2 regions of the Ensifer sp. 22460 genome follow, and region 1 is predicted to be linked to the other one. Evidence: riboswitches for the same ligand, from Rfam matches in the RefSeq annotation. Region 1 holds a riboswitch; the other holds the start of a gene.
The links. A riboswitch is a leader RNA that binds a small molecule or an ion and turns the genes downstream of it on or off. The one in region 1 is predicted to bind cobalamin.
Positions count from the first base shown of each region.

Region 2: another riboswitch for cobalamin. It lies ahead of ACTJKM_RS05765 (CbtB domain-containing protein); the one in region 1 lies ahead of ACTJKM_RS01230 (aromatic ring-hydroxylating oxygenase subunit alpha).

Region 1 covers NZ_JBQENZ010000001.1:246,000-251,283, forward strand. The annotation lists gene ACTJKM_RS01225 (hybrid-cluster NAD(P)-dependent oxidoreductase) at 1-384, opposite strand, end outside; gene ACTJKM_RS01230 (aromatic ring-hydroxylating oxygenase subunit alpha) at 386-1,630, opposite strand; cobalamin riboswitch at 1,735-1,943, opposite strand; gene ACTJKM_RS01235 (DUF6656 family protein) at 2,257-2,856, shown strand; gene ACTJKM_RS01240 (L-threonylcarbamoyladenylate synthase) at 2,936-3,910, shown strand; gene ACTJKM_RS01245 (FAD-binding oxidoreductase) at 4,055-5,284, shown strand, end outside.
Region 2 covers NZ_JBQENZ010000003.1:318,230-323,513, forward strand. The annotation lists gene ACTJKM_RS05750 (anthrone oxygenase family protein) at 1-406, opposite strand, end outside; gene ACTJKM_RS05755 (NAD(P)H-binding protein) at 403-1,233, opposite strand; gene ACTJKM_RS05760 (TetR/AcrR family transcriptional regulator) at 1,337-2,029, shown strand; cobalamin riboswitch at 2,028-2,290, shown strand; gene ACTJKM_RS05765 (CbtB domain-containing protein) at 2,333-2,509, shown strand; gene ACTJKM_RS05770 (CbtA family protein) at 2,704-3,501, shown strand; gene ACTJKM_RS05775 ((2Fe-2S)-binding protein) at 3,552-4,400, opposite strand; gene ACTJKM_RS05780 (glucoamylase family protein) at 4,397-5,284, opposite strand, start outside.

The DNA of each region.
Region 1 (5,284 bases):
GTACTTTTCGCCGGGATGACGGACGAAGCTGAAATCTCCGAGCGGTCCAAAAGCCCGGAGCTTCATGCCCGGCTTCAGGTGATCGAACATCCAGCGGGTGCCGACGCTGTCGGCCTGCGCCTTCACCGTGACGGCAATCGACAGCGGTCGCGATGGCGTCGACGACAGGGTGTAGGTGCGCATGACCGGTTCGTCGGCGACCGGCAATTCGAGGGTGACGAACTGGCCGGGCAGATAACGAAACCAGGCGGGCTTCTCCGCACGGAAGGTGAAGGTCATGACATCGGCGGTTTCGACAACCGCCGATGTGCATTCGAGCATCTGCTGCCGGTCGATCCAGACATGCAGTTCGTCGAAATGATGGAAGGAGGACGCCATCTGCATGTCAGGCGACCTTTGAGAGCGGAGCCGCATCGCCCTGCAGGCGCTGCTCCATGAACTTGCAGTACCATTCGACGAACTGCATCACGCCACCCTCGTGCTCCGGCGAATACGGACCGGGCTCATAGGCCGGCGAGCGGATGCCGAAGGCATTTTCCTCGACGATCTGGCGATCCTGGTCGTTGGTCTCGGTCCAGACATGAGTCAGATCCTCGAGCGTGTAGTCGACACCTTCGACCGCGTCCTTGTGGACCAGCCACTTCGTTGTCACCTGCGTGAGTTCCGGCCCCAGCGGCAACACGCGGAAGGTGATGGCGTGATCCGAAAGCACGTGGTTCCAGGTCGTCGGGTAGTGGAACATCAGGAGCGTGCCGATCTGCTTCTGCCTGACATCGGCCGACAGCGCCCTTTTTACGGCGGGCGCACCCGACATGGTGTAGCTTTCGGCATTATCGACCAGCGGCATGCGCGCGGCGCGGAACTGGCCGGTCGGCGACATCCGGAACTCGCTCGGCAGGCCCTCGGCCTCGCACTTCGCCCAATGGGCGGCAATCACCGGATCGTCCTTGGCGCCCTGCACCCCGGTCGCGGTCGGCGCTTCCGGATAGGTCCGGCAGAGTTCGGGGTGATTGGCGGCGCAGTGGTAGCACTCGCGGTTGTTCTCCCAAACGAGCTTCCAGTTGCCCTTTTCGATGATGGTGCTTTCGAAGGCGACCTTGGTCTCTCCCAGCCGGTGCGGCGCGAGGTAGGGGAATGCCAGCTCGCGGAAGGCGGCGAAATCCGCCGGCGTCTCCGACAGGTTGATGAAGATGTAGCCGCCGACCGTTTCGCAATGGATCTGCTTCAGGCTGTGGGCAGCCTTGTCGAAGTCCTCGCCCATCTGGCGCGCAAAGAGCAGCGAGCCGTCGAGCTCATAGGTCCATTGATGATAGGGACAGACGAGCTTCGCCGAAGAGCCCTTGTGCTGCGTGCAGACGCGGGAGCCGCGGTGGCGGCAGGAGTTGTGGAGCGCGCGGATCGTGCCCTGGCGATCGCGGGTGATGACGACCGGATAGTCGCCGACCTGGACGGTGAAATAGTTGCCGGCCCGCGGGATTTCGCAATCGTGGCCGATGAACAGCCAATCCCGATACCAGATGTTTTCCAGGTCCTGCCGGTAATAGTCGGGGTCGATGTAGAAGGCCCGATCGAGGCTGTAGCCGTCACGCCGGCCCTTCAGCTTGCGAAGCATATCGGTCTTGGTATCCATGTCCTGTCCTCATGCGCCATGTTTCGGAGAGGCAGGACAGGAACCCGCACGGGCGCGCACCCATGCGTCTTAGGCTCCGATCCGGCTGCCCGCCGCAACCCGTTACGGTTATGTCTGTCAAGGCTGGTTTCCGGGCTCAGGAGCCGTCCTTCGAAGGACCAGCCCGGCGCCTTCCCGGACGGAAAACCGTCCAGTGGCCTTTTGCCGAGGCTTTCGCTCCACCACCGTTGCGGGGGCAGCGCCGGGATTTGACCGGCTTCCCAATTCTCCGCCTTCCCCTTTGGAAGACGACACCTTGAGTAAGGATATGTAAGCGCGGAAGGCGCCTCGGCAGGCGCCGGATAGCGACATTCAATTCCAGAATGACGACACGATCGAAACCGCCTTCTGGAAACGGAATCGAGAATTTTTCACTTTATAAACATATAGATAGATCAAAAATTGGGCAGATGCCGTCTTTTGTGACTGACATGACGCAGACACAGGAAGGCTTCGCCCGTTTGCGACATTCCCATGAATGTGCAGGGGCATCTTCCGCGAACGAAAGGAAATCCTTCATTAACCATAAGCCACTAGGCTTGCCGGCGGACGAAGATGTCCGGCAGGCAGATGGCACACTGACGATCATGGCAAAGTTCAGATATTACGACGCTGCGGCCGAGAAGCCGCCGGCGGTCATGCCGAAGACGGCCGTTCACACCGAGTTTCTGCGCACCGGCAGGATCAACCGCCGGCAATGGCTGCCGAGCGAGCGACGGTATCTGAGCTACGAAGAAGTCGCGGACAGGACCGGCAAGAAGCTCGCGACCGCCGGTGACACGACGCACAAGCGGATCAACGGCTTTCATGCCTCGATCCAGTTTCCCAAGCTGATTTTTCACCGCACGCTCGTCGGCAAGCCGCATCTCGGCTATTGCCATGTGACGGCGGCGCGGACGGCGGTCACGCCTTCCAAGGACATCACCTGGTCGTTCTACTTCGCCAATTTCTTCAGCGACCTTGGTGATGAGACGCATTTCTTCGACCGTATCCAGAGCGGCTATTCCCGCATGTATTTCGCGGTCGCGATCGAGCCGAACGCCGAAGACGGACAGATGGTCATCAACCGCAACGTCCGCGACAACGGGCTCCTCTTCCGCACGGACGACCCCAAGGTTGCTCTCAAGAACGTGCTGATGCTGGGTGCCCGGGACTCCGCGCTGCGCCGCATCATCCGCAGTCTCTGAGGCAGCAACCGAACGCCCCCAAAAAAATCGTTCTGTTTTCCCGGCACGTCCGTTAAGGAAGCGTCGGAAAGGAAACGGCATGGCAGAGATCATCGACACAGGCAGGGAACCGGACCGCGCGATCGAACGCGCCTGCGCCGTTCTTGCCAAAGGCGAACCGGTCGCCATTCCCACCGAAACCGTCTATGGCCTTGCCGCCGACGCCACCAATCCCGATGCGATCAGCCGCATCTACGAGATGAAGGGCCGGCCGCGCTTCAATCCGCTGATCTCGCATGTCTCCGACATGGCGATGGCCGAGGCCCATGTGCGCTTCGACCCGATTTCCCGACGCCTGGCGGAAACCTTCTGGCCCGGACCCCTGACGCTGATCTTGCCGCAGCGGCCCGATAGCAGCGTGCATGCGCTGGCCTCGGCCGGCCTCGACACGCTTGGCATCCGCATGCCCGACGGCTTTTCGCGCCGGGTGATCGCCCGCTTCGGGCGGCCGCTCGCAGCGCCCAGCGCCAACACCTCGGGCAAGATCAGCCCGACCAGTGCGGTCCATGTCGATGCGGATCTCGGCGAAAAGCTGAAACTGATCCTCGACGCAGGCCCGGCCGAAATCGGCTTGGAGTCCACGATCATCAAGGTCGATGGCGACGAGATCCGGCTGCTCCGCCCCGGCGGCCTCGATGCCGCAGAAATCGAGCGCCTGCTCGATCGTCCGGTGATCCGACCGGAAACGGCGGGAGCAACGATCGAGGCGCCGGGCATGCTGGCCTCCCACTACGCGCCCGGCGCGGCCGTCAGGCTCGATGTTGCCGATGTGCGTGCGGGCGAGGCCTTGATCCGCTTCGGCGGCGGCCGGATCGCCGGCGAGGAACAGGCGGCCATCGTTCTCGATCTCAGCCCGACCGGAAATCTTCACGAAGCGGCAGCCAATCTCTTCGACTACATGAAGCGGGCCGACGCCAGTGGCGCTGCGACGATCGCCTTCGGGCCGATCCCTTCGGAAGGATTGGGAGAAGCGATCATCGACCGGCTGCAGCGTGCGGCGGCGCCGCGAGGGTGAGATCGCGTGCGGCTTCTCCTCCGCACCCCGCCCTCACCGGACGGCCGCGATTGCGGTTATGATCGCAGCCGATAGGAACCGAGGATCGTGTCTTCAGATCGACCGATCCGATAGCGCGCTCAAGCGCAGTGCGAAGGCAGACTCATGACGACCCTTCCCTCTCCTGAACTCATCGCCTCCTTCGTCGAGATCGTCGGCAGCGCCAATGCGCTCACCGCCGAAGCGGACAAGGCGCGCTATCTCGTCGAATCCCGCGGGCTCTTTCGCGGCACGACGCCGATGGTGCTTCGCCCCGGTTCGGTCGACGAAGTCTCTCGCATCATGAAACTCGCCAGCGCGACCCGCACCGCGATCGTACCGCAGGGCGGCAACACCGGCCACGTGGCCGGACAGATCCCGCGGGAAGGCAAAGCGGACATCGTGCTTTCGCTCGAACGGCTGAACCGGATTCGCGACGTGGATCCGGTCGGCAACGTGATCGTCGCGGACGCCGGATGCATTCTCGCCGACATCCAGAAGGCAGCGGACGATCACAATCGCCTGTTCCCGCTGTCGCTCGGATCGGAAGGCTCCGCGCGTATCGGCGGCAATCTCTCCACCAATGCCGGCGGCACGGCGGTGCTCGCCTATGGCAACATGCGCCAGCTCTGCCTCGGCCTCGAGGTCGTGTTGCCAACCGGCGAAATTTGGGACGGGCTGCGCCGGCTGAAGAAGGACAATACCGGCTACGACCTGCGCGACCTCTTCATCGGCGCCGAGGGCACGCTCGGCGTCATCACCGGCGCGGTGCTCAAGCTATTCCCGAAACCGCTTGGACATCAGGTAGCCTTCGCCGGTGTCGGCAGTGTGGAGCATGCGCTCGCTCTCTTCGAAAAGGCCGCCAGCCTTTGCGGGCCGGCGCTGACCGGCTTCGAGCTGATGCCGCGCCTCGGCGTCGAATTCACGACGAAACATATTCCCGGCGTTCGCGACCCGATGGACACCGTCCATCCTTGGTACGCGCTGATCGACATCTCGACCTCGGATTCGGCCGAAAGCGCCGAGCGCATGGTCAACGACCTCCTGGAACAGGGCTTTGCCGCCGGTCTCGTCGAAAACGCCGTGATCGCCGCCAACGAGACGCAAGGCAAGGCGCTGTGGCATGTGCGCGAAAGCATGTCGCCGGCGCAGAAACCCGAGGGCGGCTCGATCAAGCACGACGTCTCAGTGCCCGTTTCCAGCATTCCTGCGTTTATGAAGGAGGCGGACGCCGCCGTCATGAAGGCGATCCCAGGCGCGCGCATCTGCTCTTTCGGCCACATGGGCGACGGCAACATCCACTACAACATTTCGCAGCCGGTCGGCGCCGACAAGCAGGCCTTCCTCGATCGCTGG
Region 2 (5,284 bases), on a different contig from region 1:
AGACCCAGTCGGTGAGATAGCGCTCACGCCAGAGGTCGATTGCAGCTTGCCCGGGTGCAGCGGCCCCAAGTGCGTCGTTCATCGGCACGTTGAAGACGATCGTCACCAGAAGCACGCCGACGACATAGGCCAGGCCGCCCGCGGCCAGCAGCCATCGGCCCTCGCCACCCGAAATGAACGCGACGACGATCAGCGCCAGGCCGAGCAGCGCCGTGCCCATGAAGGCGCTGAGGAAGATCGGGTTCTGGATGACGACATTGATGGCGTTCATCGCGGCGATCCCCTGCTCCGGCGGCAGCCGCGACAAGGCTTGCATGATGCAGACCGAAAAGATGAAGAACAGCCCGGCCATCAGGCCGGAACCGATCGCGGCGGCAAACGCCAGAGCGGGGATCAGCGGGATCATGCGGCAATACTCCAGACACCAGTTGCTGCGGTCTCGCGGGCGTAGGTTGCAAAGTCGCGCGGCCGCCGCCCAAGCACGCGCTCGACGTCAGACGTCACACTCGAATTGCGCCCGTCGAGCACCGAGGTGAAGAGATAGCGGATGAGTTCGACATAGTCATCAGGCACGCCGTCAGCCTGCAATTGCGCGGCGAAGTCGGCAACCGGCACGGCCTGATAGGAGATCGGGCGTTTGGCCGCGGCAGCGATCTCGGTCACGGCTTCAGCGAAGGTCATCAGCCGCGGGCCGGTCAGAGAATAGACCTTGCCGACATGATCATCGTCGAGAAGCGCTTCAACCGCGACGTCGGCGATGTCGTCGCAGCTGACGAAAGGCTCGGTGACTGTATCCACGGGCAGGAAGACCGAACCGCTTAGAACTCCCTCTGCCAGGAAGCCTTCGTTGAAGTTTTCGAAGAACCAGCTCCCCCGAATGATCGTCCAGTCGGCGCCGGAGGCCTGCAGCGCGCGCTCGGCCGCTTCCGCCTCGTCCTCGCCGCGCCCCGACAGAAGCACCAGCCGCCTGATGCCCGCGCCGACGGCAAGGTTTGAGAACTTGCGGATGGTCTCGACAGAGCCCGGCACCGCCAGATCGGGCTGGTAGCAGACATAGATGCGATCGACATTTTCGAGCACAGGCGCCCAGGTCGCCTCGTCCGTCCAGTCGAAGGACGGTGATGCCGAACGGGCGCCGATGCGCACCGCAACACCCCGCTCTTGAAGGCGCTCAGCCACCCGCCGCCCCGTCTTGCCGGTACCGCCCAAAACCAGTGCGACTTTCTGAGACATCGTTTCCTCCTAAGGTTCATCAACAAACATGAGCATCTCTCACATTTGCAAATGTGATAAATCCTCGTATTTTAAGAGTCAAGCCAAAATGTGAGCATCACTCATGATTACAGAAACAAGCCCATCCGTGGTCCCCGCCGAAGACGAGACTGCGCTGCGCCGGACACCCAGCCAGAAACGCAGCCGCGAGCGAGTCGAACAGATCCTTAGCTGCGCGACGGCGCTCATTCAGGAAAAGGGCAGCGACGCCATGCGCATGAGCGAAGTCGCTGAAAAGGCCGGAATTTCAATCGGCTCGCTCTACCAGTACTTCCCCGACAAGGCGGCGATCGTGCGCACGCTGGCCGAGCGATACAATGCCGTGTGCAACGAGTGCATCGCCGCCGAACTTGCCAAGGTCACATCGCTCGCGGAACTACGCGACGCTTTCTGTGTGCTGTTCGACATCTACTACGACATGTTCCTGGCCGAGCCTGTGATGCGCGACATCTGGTCGGCAATGCAGGCCGACAAGGCGCTGCGCGAGATCGATCTTCTGCAAAGCCGCGCCGGCGGAAAACTTCTTGCCGATGTCTGGGCTAGGCTTGTGCCCGAAGCGCCGCGCGAAACCATTGATAGCGCCGCTTTCCTGATCATGCATCTCGGCGATTGCACCATGCGGCTTGCCGTGTCGGTCGATCGCACCGAGGGCGACCGCATCGTCGAGGCCTACAAGCAGATGATCCTCCGCGATTTTGTCGCTAATGAAGCGGCGGGCGGCGCAGGCTCAATTGACAACTCCATGACACGCTCCTAATCATCTGGGATCGATTGGTTCCCGGGACGCGAACGTGTTTCGGGAGTAAACGGGAACGTGACGGATGGACCCATGCTGGGCATTCACATCACGGCCGACCCCGCGACTGTAGAGCGACGTCGATCTGCCATTCCGGAGCGATCCGGAAGAAGCCACTGGAAGAGACCACGAGAGGGTGGTCGATCTGGGAAGGCGAGGCAGATCCAGGGCTTCCCGCCCAGCGCCGTGAGCCAGGAAACCTGCCACTCGATACGGGCATAGGGCCCACACCGGGAATTTCCCGATGCCATCACGGAGGTTGTCATGGCTACGTCTACTGTTTCGAGCATTCCGCTCTCCCTCAGCGATCGTCTGACCGCTGGCGTCATCGCGCTCTTCATCGGCGCATTCCTCGTCTTCGGCGCCGGCCTTGCCAACTCGGCAGTGCTGCACGACACCGCGCACGACACCCGCCACTCCTACGGCTTCCCCTGCCACTAAGACGATGTTCCGGAACGTAACTCACGTTCCGCATCGAAGTGTCTGCGGACATGAACGCATCCGGCCTGTGCCGGATGTCGGTGTTTGTGCATGCCGGTTCGTCCGGCGTGCAACGGCCATCCGCATGGCAGAACGGGAAGGCTTGCAAACCACGCCGCAGCGCGTGGCTTTTGCCGTTATCGAGGGAATTCAAGATGATTGTCAGAACGCTTCTGGCCGCGATCGTGGCTGGACTGATTGCCGGTGTCTTCATGACCGGCGCCCAGGAACTTAGGGTAACCCCGCTGATCCTGCATGCGGAGGAATTCGAAGGCGAGGCTCCGGCCACAACCGAACAGCCCGCTGCACAGCCTGGAACGACGCAACCCGCCGCCGAGGGCCATGATCAGCATTCGTCGCTGAAGGCGGTCTCGCCGCTTTCCGCCATGCTCGACGCGCTTTCGCCGATCACGCCTGCCTATGCGCATGAGGGCGAACACGAGGAAGGCGGCATCATGTTCGGCATGAGCCGGTTCTCCGGCACGCTCATTGCCAACCTCGTCACCGGCTCCGGCTTCGGTCTGCTCTTGGCCGGCGTCAGCCTGGTGATCGGCTACCCGATCACGCTTAGGAACGGCGCGCTCTGGGGCGCCTGCGGCTGGCTTGCCGTGCACATGCTGCCGGCAATCGGCCTGCCGCCGGAACTGCCGGGTTTCCCGGCCGCCGAACTCGGCGACCGCCAAACCTGGTGGCTGGCGACCGTCGCCCTCTCCGCAGTTGGTCTCTATCTCGTCGTCCTGCGCGAAGAAATCGTGTCCAAGGTCGTCGGCCTCGCGTTGATCGCCGCGCCGCACGTCTACGGCGCGCCGCAGCCGGTCGATATTACGAGCAACGTTCCGGCCGTGCTCGGCGCCGAGTTTGCGGTTGCCGCACTCGCCACCACGCTCGCCTTCTGGATCGTGCTTGGCGTCGTCTCCGGCTTCATCAACGAGCGTTTCGCCAGGGCGAACTGACCCGGCCGATCACGCGCCCCCGTGGGCACCTGAACAAACGACGGCGGGGTTCAAGCCCCGCCGTTTTGCATGAGATGCGCGGCCAGCCGCGCGCGGCGATCGTCCGGCTCCAGCAGGACGCAGGTATCGCAGAAGCTGCCACCCTCCGTTTGGAAGTAGAGGCAACAGCCGCAACGGATCCGATACTGGCGCGACAGTTGCGCGCCGCTTGCCGGATCGACCGCGGAGATCTCCTCGTAGCAGAGCTCTTCCGAGAACAACCGCGAGCCCCGCCGCTTGACGATCGCAAGCGCCTCGGCCATGCCGCGCGCCTCGTCACCGATCGCGCGACCGATCTCCAGGAACGCTCCGGCAAGGGAATCCGCTGCCAGCCGCCACTGCGCCCCGGAAGAAAGCCCGGTGCGCTTTTTCAGGACCGCGATGACCGGCGCCAGATGGGCCGTGAAGCCGCGCTCGAAAGCGCTGATGCCTTCGGCATCCTGCGGCCCTTCCGCCACACCGAGGCGGAAATGATAACGCTTGCCGGCAACTTCCCGATCATGGTGAAGGCGGGTCCACTCTTCGAAGCGAAGCCCGGCGATCTGCGCCTGAAGACCCGCGCCAAGATAGAGCGCGCCGAGAACCACACTCAGCTGGCGGCTGTAGAAGGCGATCAGATGTGCCGCCCGAATCCGGTCCGTCATGCCGATTGCGAAAAAGTCCTGATAGGCAAGGCTCTGCTCGATCCCGGTCCCACCAGCGGCCCAGAAGGCGGCCGGTGCGCTGAAGGCACTGTCCGCCGGCCCGAGCGAGACACCGGCGTCGGGGAACTGCGCGTGCAACCGCTCGACCACTGCCAGCGCCTGCGGCGGATATCCCTCGACCGTCCGCGCCATCCGCTGGTGATTTCTCGAATTCATGCCGTCTCCGTCGCCAGCCAGCCGCCCTCATATCCCGCGCGCTCAAGACCGCGCCGGATCGCCGGCAGGCTGCGTGTCAGCTCCCAGACGAAGCCGCTCCGCCAATTCTCGATCATCATCACGACGAGCCCCTGGTCAAGGCCGACGACACGCTCGTCGATCCAACCCGCAGGCCCCTCGCCAGCAAGGCTCGGATTGAACCCGCCCGGAAAGCGCCCTTCCTTCAGAAGCCCGGGATAGCCGGCCGCGACATGGCCGAGGGCCGATAGGGACGCATCCGGATCGAAAGGCAGACAGGCCGCCGCTGCCCAGGGCACGAGCGTGCCGTCATCCGGACCGAAGGGTGCGCCGCGGTTGACGTAGCCCAAGAGCCGCTGCCAGCGTCCGTCCTTGAGGCGCAGCCGGCCGCGTGGCGCATGGCAGGCACTGAGCCCCCAGAGATGTTGGCCATAGCCGGCGAAACGGCCCGAGTTTCGCCGCGCATGGTCGCGCTGCAACGCAATGGCGCGCTGGGTATTCTCGAAATAATCCGTCCCCCTCTCGCGCATCGGCCGATCGCCGAGACCGCGAAGGTCAAGCCAGGCCTGCGGGAACAGGTGGATGAACAGCGGCGCCGCATGGAGGTGAGGCCCGCCATCAACCGCGATCCAGTCGTAGCCCTCCGTAAAGGCGGTGTAGTGCTCCGGCTCGATCGCATGATCGGGCGCCCCGAGCGCCAGCACATAGAGCAACAGCGCCTCGCTGTATCCCCGCCAGCGATGCTTCAGGAACCGGCCGGGCGGGCGCCAGCCCATCGTCAGTGTGTCACTCCGGTTCAACGCCCAGCGCCAGTCGACCCGCGCATAGAGCCTTTCGGCCAGCGTGCGGATCTCGCATTCCCCCGT